Regions from separate parts of the Micromonospora psammae genome, predicted to be linked through region 1. Evidence: predicted binding sites of a transcription regulator. Region 1 holds the regulator's gene; each other region holds the start of a gene.
What was found. The regulator HrcA, encoded in region 1, represses chaperone genes, less so after heat shock. The targets are predictions, from matches to a motif close to GGTTNGCACNCTCNNNNNGAGNGTGCNAACC.

Region 1 (5,855 bases):
ATCCCGAGAACGGCGATGACCGCGACCACAACACCCGCTGCCACAATTGCCCGAGTTCGCACCGGCACCTCCTGTTTCAGGGTTCCCAGCGTACGTCTCCGAAAAGGTGAGTCGGGTCGGCCGACCGGTTCGCGTTCTCGGGATGATACGAACAAATCAGCGCCAACCGCCGCCGTTGCGGTGAGACTCCTACCGCGCCTGGTCTGCCGGACCACCGTCGGGAGCGGGCACCCAGCGAGCCAATCGCTTCTCCCGGAAGGCCAGCACCCCCTCGCGACCCTCCTCGGAGAGGAAGAAGCCGGTGGAGAGCGCCGACAGCTCGGCGATCTCCGCGCGCAGGTCGTCGGCGGGCGGTCGGCGCAGTAGCTCCTTCGCGCCGGCGAGCGCCCGCGGCGCCCCCCGTACCAGCGAGGCGCAGTAGCGCTCCACCGCGGCGTCCAGCCCGTCCGCCGGCACCGCCGCGGTCACCAGGCCGACCTCGGCGGCCCGCCGGCCGTCGAAGGTGTCGCCGGTCAGGTAGAGCTCGGCGGCGGCCCGGGGGTGCAGCCGGGGCAGCACGGTGGCCGAGATGACCGCCGGGATGACGCCGATGCGGACCTCGGTGAAGGCGAAGGTGGCCTCCTCGGCGCAGACCGCCAGGTCCGCCGCCGCGATCAGGCCCAGCCCACCGGCCCGCGCCGGCCCGCCGACCTTCGCCAGCACCGGCTTCGGGCACTCCCGGACCGCCACCAGCACGTCGCCGAGCATCCCCGCCGGCACCGTGCCGCTGGCGTACGCCGCCGCGGTCTCCTTCAGGTCCGCGCCGGAGCAGAAGACCGGGCCGGTGTGGTCCAGCACGATCGCCCGGACGGCGTCGTCGGCGACCGCCGCGGCGATCCCGGCCAGCAGCTCGGTCATCAGGGCGGTGGAGAGCGCGTTGCGGTTGTGCGGACTGTCCAGGGTGAGCGTGGTCACCCCACGGGCCGCGGAGACCCGCACGAGGCGGTCGGGAGAGGTCATGCCGGGCACACTAGTGGCCATGCCCGGCCTCCTTCCAGAAGGCGAATCCGTCCCCGTCGACGGGTCGCTGCCCGCCACCGCCCTGAGCGCGGTCGGCGCGCGCGGTTTCGGGGTGTACGTCCACGTGCCGTTCTGCGCCAGCCGCTGCGGCTACTGCGACTTCAACACCTACACCGCCGCCGAGCTGGGCGGGGGCGCCGACCGGGAGTCGTACGCCGACACCGTGCTGGCCGAGCTGGCGCTCGCCGCCCGGGTGCTCGGCGACACCCCGCCGCCCCGGGTCGACACCGTCTTCGTCGGCGGCGGCACGCCGACCCTGCTCCCCGCCGACGACCTGGCCCGGATCCTGGACGGCATCGACCGCACCTGGGGGCTGGCCGCCGACGCCGAGGTGAGCACCGAGGCCAACCCCGAGTCGGTCACCCCGGCGTCGCTGAAGACGCTGCGGGCGGCCGGCTACACCCGGATCTCGCTGGGCATGCAGTCCGCCGCGCCGGGGGTGCTGGCGGTCCTCGACCGCCGGCACAGCGCCGGCCGGGCCACCGCCGCCGCGCTGGAGGCGCGCGACGCCGGCTTCGACCACGTGAACCTCGACCTGATCTACGGCACGCCGGGAGAGAGCGCCGAGGACTTCGCCGCCTCCCTCGACCAGGTGATCGCCGCCGGGGTGGACCACGTCAGCGCGTACGCCCTGATCGTGGAGGACGGCACCCGGCTCGCCGCCCGGATGCGCCGCGGCGAGCTGCCGTACCCCTCGGACGACGTGGCGGCGGACCGCTACCTGGCCGCGGAGGCCGCCCTCGGCGCGGCCGGCTTCTCCTGGTACGAGGTGTCGAACTGGGCCCGCTCCGAGGCGGCCCGGTGCCGGCACAACCTGCTCTACTGGACCGGCGCGGACTGGTGGGGCCTCGGCCCGGGGGCGCACAGCCACGTCGGCGGGGTGCGCTGGTGGAACGTCAAGCACCCCTCGGCGTACGCGAGGAAGCTGGCCGCCGGACAGTCGCCGGGCCTGGCCCGGGAGCTGCTGACCGCGGACGAGGCGCACATGGAGGACGTCATGCTGCGGCTGCGGCTGGACTCCGGGCTGCCGCTGGCGGCGCTGGACGACGCGGGCCGGGCGGGCGCCGGGCGGGCGCTCGCCGACGGGCTGCTCGCCCCGGCCGAGTACGCGGCGGGGCGGGCCGTGCTCACCCTGCGCGGGCGGCTGCTGGCCGACGCGGTGGTCCGCGACCTGCTGCCCTGAGCGGGCGGCGGCGAGGCGGATCGACCGCCGGAGCGGCCGGCCGGCCCGAAGGCCGGCCGGTGCTCACTTGATCATGCTGATGCTCATCGGGTAGCGGTAGAGCTGCCCCTCGTTGGCCTTGACGCCGGCGAGGATGCCGAAGATCACGCCCAGGACGACGGCGGCGCCGACCGCGAGGAACCCGACCAGGATGCAGCTCAGGATCCACCCGACCAGGCCGATGATCGACCAGAGCAGCTGGAAGTTGAGCGCCGCCACGGCGTGCTGACGCACCGTCGGCGACTGGCTGCCCCGGGCCAGCATGGCGACCAGCGGGGGGAGCCAACCCAGCACCCCGCCGCTGACGAACATCGCCACGGCGCCGCCGAAGTGCGCGATCAGCGCCCAGGTCTTGTCCTCGTTGCTGGCCCAGCCGCCGCTCGGGGCGCCGTACGCGCCGCCGGTCGGGTAGCCGGCGCCGGGTGCGGAGTAGCCGCCCGGTGGGGGGTAACCGCCCGACGGCGGCTGGGCGCCGGGGGGTGGCGGATAGCCGCCGGGCGGGGGATAGCCGCCCGCCCCCGGTGCCCCGGACAGTGGTGCGGTGGGCGGCTCGTACGACGAGCCGTAGGGTGCGGTGGGGTCCGGCCGGTCGCCGGGGTCCCCCGCGCCGGGAGGGCGAGGTGGTTCAGTCATGAACGTCACGGTAGGGGCTGCCGGCAAGGGGGCACCAGAGCGCCACTGGCCGGGAATGTCCGGCTGTCCGGCCCTGCCGGGCACGGGCGCGCGCGGGACCGCGGGGATGGTCCGTCGCTGATCATCGCGTCGGCGGGGGCGCCGACGTAGACTGGCACTCGCTACAGTCGAGTGCCAGAGCGCTCGCCCGGGCGTCCCAGGCACCCCGGGCCACGTGCGTCAGGAGGTGGGGAGATGGGTCTCGACGACCGCAAGTTGGCCGTGCTGCGCGCGATCGTCGAGGACTACGTCGCCACGCAGGAGCCCGTGGGCAGCAAGGCGCTGGTCGAGCGGCACCAGCTCGGGGTCTCCCCGGCGACGGTCCGCAACGACATGGCCGTGCTGGAGGAGGAGGGCTACATCCGGCAGCCGCACACCAGTGCCGGCCGGGTGCCCACCGACCGCGGCTACCGGCTCTTCGTGGACCGGCTCTCCCGGGTCAAGCCGCTCAGCCCGGCCGAGCGCCGGGCGATCGAGCGCTTCCTGGTCGGCGCGGTCGACCTGGACGACGTGGTGCACCGCACGGTCCGGCTGCTGGCGCAGCTCACCCGGCAGGTCGCCGTCGTGCAGTACCCGTCGCTGGCCCGCTCCTCGGTGCGCCACCTGGAGCTGGTGCCGATCTCCACCACCCGGCTGATGCTGGTGATGATCGCCGACACCGGCCGGGTCGAGCAGCGGCTGGTGGAGCTGCCCGCGCCGGTCCCGGCCGAGGACGTCACCGACCTGCGCCGGCTGGTCAACGAGAAGCTGGTCGGCAGTCGGCTGTCGGACACCCCGCCGCTGGTCCAGGCCCTCGTCGACGAGTCGGCGCCGCACCTGCGCGGGGCCATGACCACCCTCTCCACCGTGCTGCTGGAGACGCTGGTCGAGCGGCACGAGGAGCGCATCGCACTGGCCGGCACCGCCAACCTCACCCGGGGCGGCCTGCTCGACTTCCAGGGCTCGCTGCGGCCCATCCTCGAGGCGCTCGAGGAGGAGGTCGTGCTGCTCAAGCTCATCGGCGAGACCGAGCCGAGCACGACCCGGGTGCTGATCGGCGACGAGAACGAGGTCGACAACCTCCGCGCCGCCTCCGTGGTCAGCACCGGGTACGGCCCGGGCGCGACCATCGTCGGCGGCCTCGGTGTGCTGGGGCCCACCCGGATGGACTACCCCGGCACCATCGCCACGGTGAGGGCCGTGGCACGCTACGTGGGCGAGCTGCTGGCCCAGAACTGACCCAAGGCAGGGGCCGGCGGTCGGCTCCGGCCGACGACCGGCGCAACGCGAGACGAACATGAGGACACCGAACGCAGTGGCCAGGGACTACTACGGCATTCTCGGCGTGAGCCGGGAGGCCTCCGACGACGAGATCAAGCGCGCCTACCGCAAGCTGGCGCGGCAGTTCCACCCGGACGTCAATCCGGACCCGGAGGCACAGGAGAAGTTCAAGGACATCAACGCCGCGTACGAGGTCCTCTCGGACGACCGGAAACGGCAGATCGTCGACCTGGGCGGTGATCCGCTCGCCCCGGGCGGCGGCGGTGCCGGCGGCCCGGGCGGTCCGGGCGGAACCGGTCCGTTCGTCGGCTTCCAGGACATCATGGACGCGTTCTTCGGCGGCGCCGGCGGTGGCGCCCGGGGCCCGCGCCCGCGTACCCGGCCGGGCGCGGACGCGATCCTGCGGCTGGAGCTGGACCTGCACGAGACCGCGTTCGGCGTCGAGGCGCCGATCACCGTCGACACCGCCGTGCTCTGCACCACCTGCTCGGGTGCGGGCACCGCGGCCGGCACCCACCTGGCCACCTGCGAGGCGTGCGGCGGCCGGGGCGAGGTGCAGTCGGTGCAGCGCACCTTCCTCGGTCAGGTGGTCTCCGCCCGCCCGTGCACGGTCTGCCAGGGCTACGGCACCACCATCCCGCACCCCTGCCCGACCTGCGCCGGTGACGGCCGGGTGCGCACCCGCCGCTCGCTGACCGTCAAGATCCCGGCCGGGGTCGAGGACGGCATGCGGATCCGGCTGGCCCAGCAGGGCGAGGTCGGTCCGGGCGGGGGCACCGCCGGCGACCTCTACGTGGAGATCCACGAGCGGCCGCACGACGTCTACTCGCGCAAGGGCGACGACCTGCACTGCCGGGTCACCGTGCCGATGACCGCCGCCGCGCTCGGCACCCGACTGACCATCAAGACGCTGGACAGCGAGGAGACGGTCGACGTCAAGGCCGGCACCCAGCCGGGCAGCACGCTGCGGCTGCGCGCCCGGGGCGTGCCGCACCTGCGCGGCACCGGCCGGGGCGACCTCTACGTCCACCTGGACGTGCGGACTCCGACCAAGCTCGACGCCGACCAGGAGAAGATGCTCCGCGACTTCGCCAAGACCCGGGGCGAGGAGGTCGCCGAGCTGACCAAGCAGGGTGGCTTCTTCTCCCGGATGCGCGACGCCTTCAACGGGCACGCCTGAGGTGTCCGCGCCGCTGTTCCTGGTCGAGGCGCTGCCCACCGGTGACTCGCTGGTCCTGGACGGCCCGGAGGGCCACCACGCGGCCACCGTGCAGCGGCTGCGCGTCGGTGAGGAGCTGCTGCTCGCCGACGGTCGGGGTGGCACGGCGACCGCCGTGGTCACCGTCGTCGGCCGGGGCACCCTCGAGCTGGCGATCGGCTCCCGGGGGTACGTCGACGCGGACGTCCCCCGGCTGGTCGTGGTGCAGGGCATCGCCAAGGGGGACCGGGGCGAGCTGGCCGTGCAGGCGATGACCGAGGTCGGGGTGGACGAGATCGTGCCGTGGGCGGCGTCCCGCTCGGTGACGCAGTGGCGCGGCGACCGGGGCGTACGGGCCCGGGAGAAGTGGGTGGCGACCGCCCGGGAGGCGGCCAAACAGGCCCGCCGGGCGTGGCTGCCGGTGGTGGCCGGCGCCCCGGACGA
Region 2 (5,855 bases), on a different contig from region 1:
GCCGGCACGGCCGGCGCCACCGAGGACGGCGTGGGCAGCGCCACCGCCTGCCGGGCCGCCGACACGCCGCGCCGCCCGGCGAGCCAGTGCCCGCCCAGCCCGGCCACGGCGGCGGCCCCGGCGAGCGCCCCCACGCCCCGCAGGAAGCGTCGCCGCGACTCCGGGTCGGGGGTCGTCGGCTCACCGCCCCGGGCCGGCTGGTCCTCGGGCGGAGGGGCAGCGGCGCCGACCGGCTGGGTGACGGGCGCGACAGCGGCGGCGAGCGCGGGCGGGTCGGTGGGCGGCGGGGTGTCGACTGTGGTGGCCGGTGGCGTGGGTGGGGTCCACGGCCACGGGTCGAGCTGCAACGGGCCGGCGAGGAAGGCCCGGAGCACCGCCGCGCCCAGGCCCGCCCCGACCAGCGAGGGCAGCGCGTCGGCGACGTCCGCGCCGGCCCGGGTCAGTGCGGCGGCCACCCCGAGGGCGGCGAAGGCGGCGATGCCGGCCAGCCCGATCCAGAGCCGGCGTACGGCGAGCACGCCCAGGAGCGCGGCGAACGCGGCGAGCAGCAGGGCCGTCCCGACCAGCAGGGCGACCTTGTCGTACGCCCCGAAGACGGCGATGGCGAACTGCTTGAGCGGCTCGGGAACGAGGTCGACGACCAGCCCGCCCACCGCGATCAGCGGCGCGGACCGGGGACCGGTGAGGACCGCCACCGGCTCCGCCGCGCCGATCGCGACGGCGGCGGCGGTGATCCCGGCCAGCGCGGCGAGGCCGCGGGGGGTGCTGCTCATCGGACCAGTGTTGTCGATCAAACGGGCGGACCGCCAACACCGTCAGCGTTCCGTAATCCGCCGGGACGGCTCCGACGGCCCGGAGACGGGTCAGGGCGCGCCGTCGCGGAGACGGCGCGCCCTGACCTTGCCTGCGGCGTGGGTCAGAAACCCGGGCCGTGCTGGTGGCCGTGACCGTGGCCGTGGCCGTGACCACCGGCGGCGGCCGGCTCGGCCTTCTCCGGCTTCTCCACCACGAGGCTCTCCGTGGTCAGCAGCAGGCCGGCGATCGAGGCGGCGTTGGTGACCGCGTTGCGGGTCACCTTCACCGGGTCGATGATGCCGGACTTCACCAGGTCGACGTACTGGCCGGTGGCGGCGTCGAGGCCGTTGCCCCACTGGAGGCCGGCGACCTTCTGCACCACCACGTAGCCGTCGTGGCCGGCGTTCTGGGCGATCCAACGCAGCGGCTCGACCAGCGCCTTGCGCACGATCGACACGCCCGTCTTGTCGTCACCGGTGAAGCCGAGGTGGTCGTCGAGCACCGGGAGGATCTGGACCAGGGCGGCGCCGCCGCCGGGGACCGTACCCTCCTCGACCGCGGCCTTGGTCGCGGCGATGGCGTCCTCGATGCGGTGCTTGCGCTCCTTCATCTCGACCTCGGTCGCCGCGCCCACCTTGATGACCGCGATGCCGCCGGAGAGCTTGGCCAGCCGCTCGGCCAGCTTCTCCCGGTCCCACTCGGAGTCCGAGGCCTCAATCTCCTTGCGGATCTGCGCGACCCGGTCGGCGACCTCGGAGGCCTGGCCGCCACCGTCGACGACGGTGGTGTTCTCCTTGTCGACCACGACGCGGCGGGCGGTGCCGAGCACCTCCAGGCCGACCTGGTCGAGCTTGTAGCCCAGCTCCGGGGCGACCAGCTCGGCGCCGGTCAGGATCGCCATGTCCTGGAGCATCGCCTTGCGACGGTCGCCGAAGCCGGGGGCCTTCACCGCGCAGACCTTGAGGGTCTTGCGGATCGAGTTGACCACCAGCGTGGACAGCGCCTGGCCGTCGACGTCCTCGGCGATGATCAGCAGCGGCTTGCTGTTCTGGAGGACCTTCTCCAGCAGCGGCAGCAGCTCCTCGATCGCCGAGATCTTCTGCGTGGTGATGAGGACGTACGCGTCCTCCAGGACCGACTCCTGCGACTCCACGTCGGTGACGAAGTTCGGCGAGATGAAGCCCTTGTCGAACTGGAGACCCTCGGTCACCTCCAGCTCGGTGGTGAGCGCGGAGCCTTCCTCGACGGTGATGACACCGTCGCGGCCGACCCGCTCCATCGCCTCGGCGATCAGCTCGCCGATGGTGGCGTCCTGCGCGGAGATCGTCGCCACGTGCGCGATCGACTCCTTGTCGGCCACCTCGACGGCCCGGTCGAGCAGCGCCTCGGAGACCTTGGCGGCCGCCGCGTCGATGCCGCGCTTGAGACCGGACGGGCTGGCCCCGGCGGTCACGTTGCGCAGGCCCTCGCGGACCATCGCCTGGGCCAGCACGGTCGCGGTGGTGGTCCCGTCGCCGGCGACGTCGTTGGTCTTGGTCGCCACCTCCTTGACCAGCTGCGCGCCGAGGTTCTCGTAGGGGTTGGTGAGCTCGATCTCCTTGGCGATGGTCACACCATCGTTGGTGATCGTGGGCGCACCGAATTTCTTGTCCAGGACGACGTTGCGCCCGCGCGGGCCGAGGGTGACCTTGACCGTGTCCGCGAGGGCGTTGACACCGTGCTCCAGCAGGTGTCGGGCGTCGTCCGAGAAGCTCAGGATCTTCGCCATGAATGTCCCTTCGAAGCGCCGCTGCCCCGGCCCGGCGAGCCGGACCGGGGCAGCGACACTGATCGGTTGCTTACTTCTCGATGACCGCGAGGACGTCGCGGGCGGAGAGCACCAGGTACTCCTCGCCGGCGTACTTGACCTCGGTGCCGCCGTACTTCGAGTAGAGGACGGTGTCGCCGACCTTGACGTCGATCGGCACGCGGTTGCCCTTGTCGTCGATCCGGCCCGGGCCGACAGCGAGGACGGTGCCCTCCTGCGGCTTCTCCTTGGCGGTGTCGGGAATCACGATGCCCGACGCCGTGGTGGTCTCAGCCTCGTTCGCCTGGACCACGATGCGGTCCTCGAGCGGCTTGATCGCAACCTTGGTCGCGGTAGTCACGGGCATACCCTCCTGGGGTACTGGTTTCGTTGCCGGCCAGCGAGGCCGGCCGGCGTCAATCTGCCACATGCCACCTGGCGGGGCCGTCGTCGCGGGTGCCGGTCCGCCTGGCGTGCGCGCCCGCGCCTCACGGCCCGGGAGCTGGCACCCTCAGGGCGAGAGTGCTAATCGCAGGTTATTCCTCGGCTAGCACTCCGTCAAGGAGAGTGCCAGCGCGTCGCGCCCGCACGGCCGTTGCCGATCCCCGTTCGCGGCATGTCGCGGGGTACCCGCGGCGGGAGACCGCGACCTGCCGCGAACCGCGTCGGGCGCCGCCGGAGGGGCCGGGGCGGTGACGCGGGGCGGGACGGGAGAATGGGCGGGTGGATCTCGACCAGTTCGGCGCGCTGCGTACCCCGGCGGGGTCGGCCGCGCTCGCGGCGGCGGCCGAGGTGGCCGGCGGCGACCCGCTGACCGCGGCGGCCGCGCTCCGCTCCGCCGGACTGCCGGCCGGACTGGCCGCCGCCGCGCTCACCCAGGCCGAGCTGCGCCGCCGCGCGGTCGGCAAGTTCGGCCCGGCGGCGGCCGGCATGTTCTTCACCCGGGCCGGGCTGGAGCAGGCCACCCGGCGGGTGGTCGCGGACCGGCGCGCCGCCCGGTTGCGCGCCGCCGGGGTGCGCAGCCTCGCCGACCTGGGTTGCGGCCTCGGCGCGGACGCGCTCGCCGCCGCCCGCGCCGGCATCCGGGTGTACGGGGTGGAGGCCGACCCGGTGACCGCCGCGATGGCCGCCGCGAACGCCGAGGCCGCGGGGCTGGCCGAGCTCTTCACCGTGGAGTGCGGCGACGCGACGGCCTTCGACGTGACCCGGGTGGACGGTGTCTTCTGCGACCCGGCGCGGCGCCGGGCCGGCACCGGGCGGCGGATCTTCGACCCGAAGTCCTACTCCCCGCCCTGGGACTTCGTCACCGGCCTCGCCGAGCGGGTGCCGCACACCGTGGTGAAGGTCGCTCCCGGCCTGGACCACGCGCTCATCCCGGCCGGCGCCGAGGCGGAATGGGTGAGCGTGGACGGTGACCTGGTCGAGGCGGCCCTCTGGTGCGGCCGCCTCGCCGAGACCCCCCGCCGCGCCACCCTGCTGAGGGAGGGCCCCCCGGTCGACGCCGCCGGCACCCGGGAGGCCTCCGCTCATCAACTGGCCGGCTCCGGCGACGCCGAGGCGCCGGTCGGGCCGGTCCGGCGCTACCTGCTGGATCCCGACTCCGCGGTGGTCCGGGCCCACCTGGTCGCGGAGCTCGCCGCCGACCTCGGCGGCACCCTCGCCGACCCGAGCATCGCCTACGTCTACACCGACGCTCCGGCCGCGACGCCGTTCGGCCGCTGCCTGGAGGTGACCGACGTGCTCCCCTTCTCGCTCAAGCGGCTGCGGGCCCTGCTGCGCGAGCGGGGGGTGGGCCGGGTGGAGATCCTCAAGCGGGGGTCGGCGCTGGAGCCGGAGAAGCTGCGCCGCGACCTGAGGCTGGCCGGCGGCGCCGGGGCGAGCCTGGTGCTGACCCGGGTCGCCGGGGCGCCGACGGTGCTGCTCTGCCGTCCGGTGGCGAGCTGAGTCGCCCGCCGGGACGGTCCGGGTTAGCGTGGCCGTCATGGCGGGACGGGGCACTCCGGCGACGGCGCTGCTGACCAAGCGGAAGATCACGCACCGGACCCATCCGTACGACGTGTCCCCGGAGGCGCCGAACTACGGCGCGCTGGTCGCGGCGGCGCTCGGGGTGCCGCCGGAGCGCGTCTTCAAGTCGCTGGTCACCGAGGTCGACGGCGGGTTGACCGTGGCGGTCGTGCCGGTCACCGGCGAGCTGGACCTGAAGGCGTTGGCGGCGGCGGTCGGCGGCAAGCGGGCCACCATGGCCGACCGCGCGGTCGCCGAGCGGGCCACCGGCTACGTCCGGGGCGGGATCAGCCCGCTGGGCCAGCGCCGACGACTGCCGACGGTGCTCGACTCCTCCGCGCTGGCGTACGACACCGTCTACGTCTCGGCCGGTCGGCGCGGGCTCCAGGTCGAGCTCTCCCCGGCCGATCTGGTCAACCTCACCGGGGCGGTCACGGCGAGGCTGGCCGCCGGCTCCTGACCCGGGCCCGCCCGCTCGGTCGGCCGCGGAACGGGCGCGTCGCGGGTGTCGGTCGGCGCTCGGCGCAGGCGCTTCCGGTCGGGTCCGAGAGAGCGCTTCCTGGGTGGGTGTCCGGCGCGTGACAACCGCGTTGCTGAATTGTTACTGCCGCCAACAAACTTCTGACCTCGGCAGGCTTGCGCGCTGAACGTGAACGGGAATACGTTGCCGGGCACAACAAAAGCAACTACTCCCCCACCCCCGAAAGGACCCGTGCAGATGCGCAAGGGCTTCCTCACCTTCGCCGCCGTGGGCCTGCTGGCCACCGGCAGCATGGCCGCCTGCGGTGACGACTCCGGCACCGACCAGGCCGGCGGCTCCACCGAAAAGAAGCCGAAGATCGGCGTGATCCTGCCGGACAGCAAGTCCTCCGCCCGCTGGGAGGGCGCGGACCGCAAGTTCCTGGAGGAGGCCTTCAAGGCCGCCAGCGTCGACTACGACATCCAGAACGCGCAGGGCGACAAGAACGCCTTCCAGACCATCGCCGACCAGATGATCACCAACGGCGTCACCGCCCTGATGATCGTCAATCTGGACTCCGGCACCGGCAAGGCCGTGCTCGACAAGGCCAAGTCGCAGGGCGTCGCCACCATCGACTACGACCGGCTCACGCTGGGCGGCTCGGCGCAGTACTACGTCAGCTTCGACAACGAGGCCGTCGGCAAGCTCCAGGGCGAGGGTCTGGCCAAGTGCCTGACCGACAAGGGCGTCAAGAACCCGGCGATCAGCTACCTCAACGGCTCGCCGACCGACAACAACGCCACCCTGTTC
Region 3 (5,855 bases), on a different contig from region 1:
GGCCGGCGTCGAAAGGCGCGTGTCTGACGAAGCGTGACACCTCGGGGGCACCGACATGCCGCTGAGGTGTCACGCTCGCTCAGGCGGGCCGGCGCATCTGGAGTTCGCGAAGCGCCGGGACGGTGGGGTGCGGGACGCGTACCCCGGTGTCGGTGAAACCGAGCCGCTGGTACGCCCGGTAGGCCCGGTCGTTGCCGACCACCACCTCCAGCATCAGCTCGGGCCGGCCGCACTCGCGCGACCAGGCCGCCACCCCGTCGATCAGCGCGCGGAGCAGGCCGCTGCCGCGCCAGGCCGGCGTCACGTAGACGGCGTAGACCACGGTCAGGCCGGGCTCGTCCGGGGCGGCGATCCCACCGGCGGACCCGACCAGCCGGCCGCCCGGGTCCGCGATGAACTGGGCGTTCCCGCAGCCGGTCGAGACCTGGGCGACCCGGGCCGCGTAGTCGGCGTGCGGCAGGGCGGCCGCCTGCGCCAACGTCTCCAGAAAGGCCAGCGGGGCGTCCGCCAGCATCTCCAGTCGGAGGGCCCGCATCCGGGCCGCGTCCTGGGGGCCGACCCGACGGACGGTGGCCGTCCGGGCGTCCGGTGAGGCCAGGGCAGAGTTCATGACCGCATGCATACCGCAGTGACGTCGGGCGATGGGCGAAGCTCTGCGGAGCGCCGGAATATGCCCGATTTGTGGTCGTGCGCCGTCGTCACGCCTCGTGTAGCGTGCGATTTCGGTCACTGATTCAGCGGTCGGCACCGATCGCCGGACGGTGGTCCTCCGGGTGCCGGCCTCCGGCCGGCCCCGGGGTCGTGGAACGCCGCGCAGAGTGAGGAAGTGCACCGTGGCACAGGGCACCGTGAAGTGGTTCAACTCCGAAAAGGGCTACGGCTTCATCGCCGTCGACGGCGGCCAGGACGTCTTCGTCCACTTCTCCGCCATCGAGATGGACGGCTACAAGGCGCTCGACGACGGGCAGCGGGTGGAGTTCGAGATCGCCCAGGGCCAGAAGGGTCCGCAGGCCGAGCGGGTCCGAGTCATCGCCTGATCCCCCCGCCCGGGTGGGGCTGCGGGGTGATTTGACAACAGGGAAGATCATGGGCCGTCCCAGGCGTCACTGAGGAGGGTTCATGTCCGACCGGTCCCCATCGGAGCCGTTCGACCCCGCATCGTCGGGTCCGCCCGCGTCGAGCGGCTCGCCGGAGCCCTCCGCGCCGGCCGATCCGCCCGTCCCGGGTCCGCCCGTCCCGGGTCCGCCCGTCCCGGGTCCGCCCGTCCCGGGTCCGCCCGTCCCGGGTCCGCCCGTCCCGGGTCCGCCCGTCCCGGGTCCGCCCGTCCCGGGTCCGCCCGTCCCGGGTCAGCCCGTCCCGGGTCAGCCCGTCCCGGGTCAGCCCGTGCCGGGCGCCCCCGGTTGGCCGGGCCAGTCGACGCCGCCCAGCGCCTGGGACCCGGCCGGCGGGCACCCGCAGGGCTGGGGCCAGCCGCCGACGACCGGCTACCCACCGACCGCCGGCTTCCCGCCCGGTTCGGACCCGTCGGCGGGTTTCCCGCTCGGCTACCCGCCGTACGGGGGCTACCCGCCGCCCTACGGGGCTCAGCTGCCGTACGGCTGGCAGGCCGGCGGTGACCCCGACGATCCGCTGGTCAATCCGCCGTACGCCGGTGTCGCGGGCTGGTTCCGGCGCTGCACCGGTGCGCTGCGCCGGGGCTGGCGGGTCCTGCTGCCGCTGATGCTGCTCACCCAGACCGTGCCCGCCGCGGCGCTGTCGTTGCTCTCCCTTGGGCTCGGCCCGGTGGAGGAGGAGCTGCCCGCCGACGGTTCGCTGCCCGACGGCTTCCTGGGTGACCTGGTGACCTTCGGGGTCGCCGTGCTGGTCGCCGGCCTCTTCATCGGCCTCGCGCAGAGCGTGGGCTGGGCCGGCGGCACCTGGGTGGTGGCCCGGCAGGCGGCCGGCGAGCCGGCCGATCTGGGCGGCGCCCTCCGGTACGGCCTGCGCCGGGCCCTCGGGCTGTGGGGCTGGACCCTGCTGATCACCCTGATCGTGACCGTCGGCGTCTGCTTCTGCGTGCTGCCCGGCATCTACCTCGCCTTCGCGCTCGCCCTCGCCGGGCCGGTCTACCTCTTCGAGCGGCAGAACCCGATCGGCCGCTCGTTCCGCTTCTTCCACGACCGGCTCGGAATGGTGCTGGGCCGGGTGGCGCTGGTCGCGGCGGCGGTCGTGGTCGGCAGCCTCGTCGGTGGGGTGGTGGAGGCCGTGGGCACCCTGCCGTTCGGCGTCGACCCGTACTCCTCGCCGGGCACGGCGGTGGGCGCGTCCCTGGTGGTGGTGCTGAGCGCGGTGCTGGTCGTCCCCGTCCACCTGCTGCAGCTCGTCGGGTTGGTGGTCTCGTACGCCGAGCAGCGGGCGCACGAAGGGCCGGTGAACGCGGCCCGGCTGGCGGCGGAACTCGGCTGACCGGTCCGAGCGTGCTTGCACTCGGCAGGGGAGAGTGCTAAACAAGTCATTGGCACTCGCATACCGTGAGTGCCAATGGTCGGGACGGTGGGGCCAAGGTTCCAGCGGCGTTGGAGACGCCGGTGGGGCACATGGCCGGTCGTCGCGGGCTATCCGGCCCGGCCGAAGGACGTCGTCGTCGCCAGGTGGCGACGTCCCAAGGTGCGTACACCAGGCGGCCCATCCGGGACACACACTCGGGTGGCCCGTGAGTGTCCAGGAGGACAACGCCGTATGGCCAAGATGATCGCGTTCGACGAAGAGGCGCGCCGCGGCCTCGAGCGGGGCATGAACCAGCTCGCCGACGCCGTGAAGGTGACCCTCGGCCCCAAGGGCCGCAACGTCGTGCTCGAGAAGAAGTGGGGTGCCCCCACCATCACCAACGATGGTGTGAGCATCGCCAAGGAGATCGAGCTCGAGGACCCCTACGAGAAGATCGGCGCCGAGCTGGTCAAGGAGGTCGCCAAGAAGACCGACGACGTCGCCGGTGACGGCACGACGACGGCGACCGTGCTGGCCCAGGCCCTGGTCCGTGAGGGCCTGCGCAACGTGGCCGCCGGCGCCAACCCGATGGCCCTGAAGCGGGGCATCGAGGCCGCCGTGGCCAGCGTCTCGGAGGAGCTGTCCAAGCTCGCCAAGGACGTCGAGACCAAGGAGCAGATCGCCTCCACCGCCTCCATCTCCGCCGGTGACAACACCGTCGGCGAGATCATCGCCGAGGCGATGGACAAGGTCGGCAAGGAAGGCGTCATCACCGTCGAGGAGAGCAACACCTTCGGGCTGGAGCTGGAGCTCACCGAGGGTATGCGCTTCGACAAGGGCTACATCTCGGCCTACTTCATGACCGACCCGGAGCGTATGGAGGCCGTCTTCGACGACCCCTACATCCTGATCGTCAACAGCAAGATCTCGTCGGTGAAGGACCTGCTCCCGATCCTGGAGAAGGTCATGCAGGGCGGCAAGCCGCTGCTGATCATCGCCGAGGACCTCGAGGGCGAGGCCCTGGCCACCCTGGTGGTCAACAAGGTCCGGGGCACCTTCAAGTCGGTCGCCGTCAAGGCGCCGGGCTTCGGTGACCGCCGCAAGGCCATGCTGACCGACATCGCCATCCTCACCGGTGGCCAGGTCATCAGCGAGGAGGTCGGCCTCAAGCTGGACGCCGTCGGCGTCGACATGCTGGGCCGCGCCCGCAAGGTCGTGGTGACCAAGGACGAGACCACCATCGTCGACGGTGCCGGCGACGCCGACCAGATCCAAGGTCGGGTCAACCAGATCCGGGCCGAGATCGAGAAGAGCGACTCCGACTACGACCGGGAGAAGCTGCAGGAGCGGCTGGCCAAGCTGGCCGGCGGCGTTGCGGTGATCAAGGTCGGCGCGGCCACCGAGGTCGAGCTCAAGGAGCGCAAGCACCGCATCGAGGACGCCGTCCGCAACGCGAAGGCCGCCGTCGAGGAGGGCATCGTCCCGGGTGGTGGCGTCGCGCTGGTGCAGGCCGGCAAGACCGCCTTCGACAAGCTGGACCTGGTCGGCGACGAGGCGACCGGCGCGCAGATCGTCAAGATCGCGCTGGACGCCCCGCTGCGGCAGATCGCCGTCAACGCCGGCCTGGAGGGTGGCGTCGTCGTCGAGCGGGTTCGCAACCTCGACGCCGGTCACGGCCTGAACGCCGCCACCGGTGAGTACGTGGACCTGCTGGCCGCGGGCATCATCGACCCGGCCAAGGTGACCCGGTCGGCGCTGCAGAACGCCGCGTCGATCGCGGCGCTCTTCCTCACCACCGAGGCCGTCGTGGCGGACAAGCCGGAGAAGACCCCGGCCGCCCCGGCTGGCCCGGGTGGCGGGGACATGGACTTCTGAGTCCAGCTCCAACACCGGACGGGGCGGGCCGCGCGAGCGGTCCGCCCCGTTCCGTCTATCGGGGCAGGGGGCGCTGGTTGCGCCTCTTCTGCGCGCGGTCGTACGGGGGGAGGACCGCCACCGGCTCGTCCACCACCACCCGCGGTTCGTCGGCGTCCGGGTCGTCGAGCCCGGCCATCTCGGCCAACTGCTCGGCGTCGCCGTAGTCCCGCCGGTCGAACGGCAGCGGGGTGGGCGGGTCGCCGACCGGCGTCCACCTGGCCGGTGGCACGTCGTCGGTCTGTTCGTCGTCCGTGGTCATGGCCCCTCCTCTACCGAAACGGTATGGGGCGTCGATCATCCACGGGGGCAAAAGGCGTTATCAGGGTCTATATCCTATTCGCCCTGTTGTCGATCGCTCAGAGCGTCCGACGGTAGAGGAAGAACACCCGCTCGATGCGCGCACCCGCACTCCCCGAGTAGAACGGCACCGGCCCCACCCAGCCGATCTGCGCGGCGTCCACGCCGGCCGCCCGCTGGTCGCGCAGGCAGCGACGCAGCAGCACCCCACCGATCCCGCTGCCCTCCGCCGCCGGGGCGGTGCCCATCGGCCCGAACCAGCTCGGCCGGGACGACCCCCAGGCGGCGAACCCGAGGATCTCCCCGTCCCGCTCGGCGAGGTGGCAGCCGGCGCCGTCGCGACCGACCGAGCCGGCCAGCTCGCCGTCCCAGGCGCCGCCGAAGGTGGACCGGGCGAACGCCGCCAGCGCGGGCAGGTCCTTCGGCTCCGCCGCGCGCACCACCACCCCCTGGCCGGCCAGCCGCCGCTCCGCCGGCTCCGTCGTGCGCAGCGCCGGCGACCCGTCGTACGACAGGTCGGCGGTCATGTTCCACGCCGTCCGGTCCTGCCGGTAGCCGAGCGCCAGCGCGAGACAGACCGCCGGGGTGTAGCGCACGTCGATGCCGGGCCAGGCGTACCAGGGCGGGTTTCCGGCGAGCAGCACCTCGGCCGCGCCGAGCCGGGCCAGCCGCCGCTCGGCCTCGGCGACCAGGGCCCGCCCGGCGCCGCGGCGGCGTCGGTCCGGCTCGACCACCAACAGGTCCACGTGCCCGAGGCGCGGGTCCTGGGCCGAGATCGACCCGATCAGCACCCCGACCAGTTCGTCGCCGACGTACGTCCCCAGCGCCACCACGGTCCGGCCCGCACCGGCCCGGATCCAGAGGGCGTCCACCAGGGCGTCCGCCTCGGCGGCGTCCTCGGGAAGGTCCAGCGCGCGCCGGCACAGGGCGACGGCGTCGGGCGCCCGATCCAGGGTGAGCTCGGTGATCTTCGCGTCCATGGTCGCGACCCTAGGGCATCGGTCCCGCTCCCGGCACCCACCGGCCCCGGCGTACCCCGGGCCCCCGCTCCGCCGGAGGCGTCAGGACGGGGTCGCTTCTCGCGCCGCCCGCACGGCCGCGTACGCGTCGACCAGGCCGGCACCGGTGATCGCCGGGTCCCCGCCGCAGGTGTCGGCCGGGTTGCCCGAGCGGTA

Region 2: groES (co-chaperone GroES) is a predicted target of HrcA. The motif match lies at 3,082-3,112, and genes of this name have one in related genera.
Region 3: groL (chaperonin GroEL) is a predicted target of HrcA. The motif match lies at 2,493-2,523, and genes of this name have one in related genera.

Annotation. Positions count from the first base shown of each region.
Region 1 covers NZ_JBAKHM010000015.1:58,448-64,302, forward strand. The annotation lists gene V6U79_RS18565 (hypothetical protein) at 1-68, opposite strand, end outside; gene V6U79_RS18570 (enoyl-CoA hydratase-related protein) at 190-999, opposite strand; gene hemW (radical SAM family heme chaperone HemW) at 1,019-2,242, shown strand; gene V6U79_RS18580 (DUF4870 domain-containing protein) at 2,306-2,914, opposite strand; gene hrcA (heat-inducible transcriptional repressor HrcA) at 3,149-4,171, shown strand; gene dnaJ (molecular chaperone DnaJ) at 4,248-5,393, shown strand; gene V6U79_RS18595 (16S rRNA (uracil(1498)-N(3))-methyltransferase) at 5,395-5,855, shown strand, end outside.
Region 2 covers NZ_JBAKHM010000016.1:23,430-29,284, forward strand. The annotation lists gene V6U79_RS19130 (molybdopterin-dependent oxidoreductase) at 1-773, opposite strand, end outside; gene groL (chaperonin GroEL) at 917-2,563, opposite strand; gene groES (co-chaperone GroES) at 2,634-2,942, opposite strand; gene V6U79_RS19145 (THUMP-like domain-containing protein) at 3,305-4,525, shown strand; gene ybaK (Cys-tRNA(Pro) deacylase) at 4,563-5,045, shown strand; gene V6U79_RS19155 (sugar ABC transporter substrate-binding protein) at 5,304-5,855, shown strand, end outside.
Region 3 covers NZ_JBAKHM010000005.1:225,015-230,869, forward strand. The annotation lists gene V6U79_RS11005 (GNAT family N-acetyltransferase) at 80-610, opposite strand; gene V6U79_RS11010 (cold-shock protein) at 834-1,037, shown strand; gene V6U79_RS11015 (hypothetical protein) at 1,384-2,445, shown strand; gene groL (chaperonin GroEL) at 2,719-4,341, shown strand; gene V6U79_RS11025 (hypothetical protein) at 4,397-4,642, opposite strand; gene V6U79_RS11030 (GNAT family N-acetyltransferase) at 4,740-5,660, opposite strand; gene V6U79_RS11035 (S8 family serine peptidase) at 5,742-5,855, opposite strand, start outside.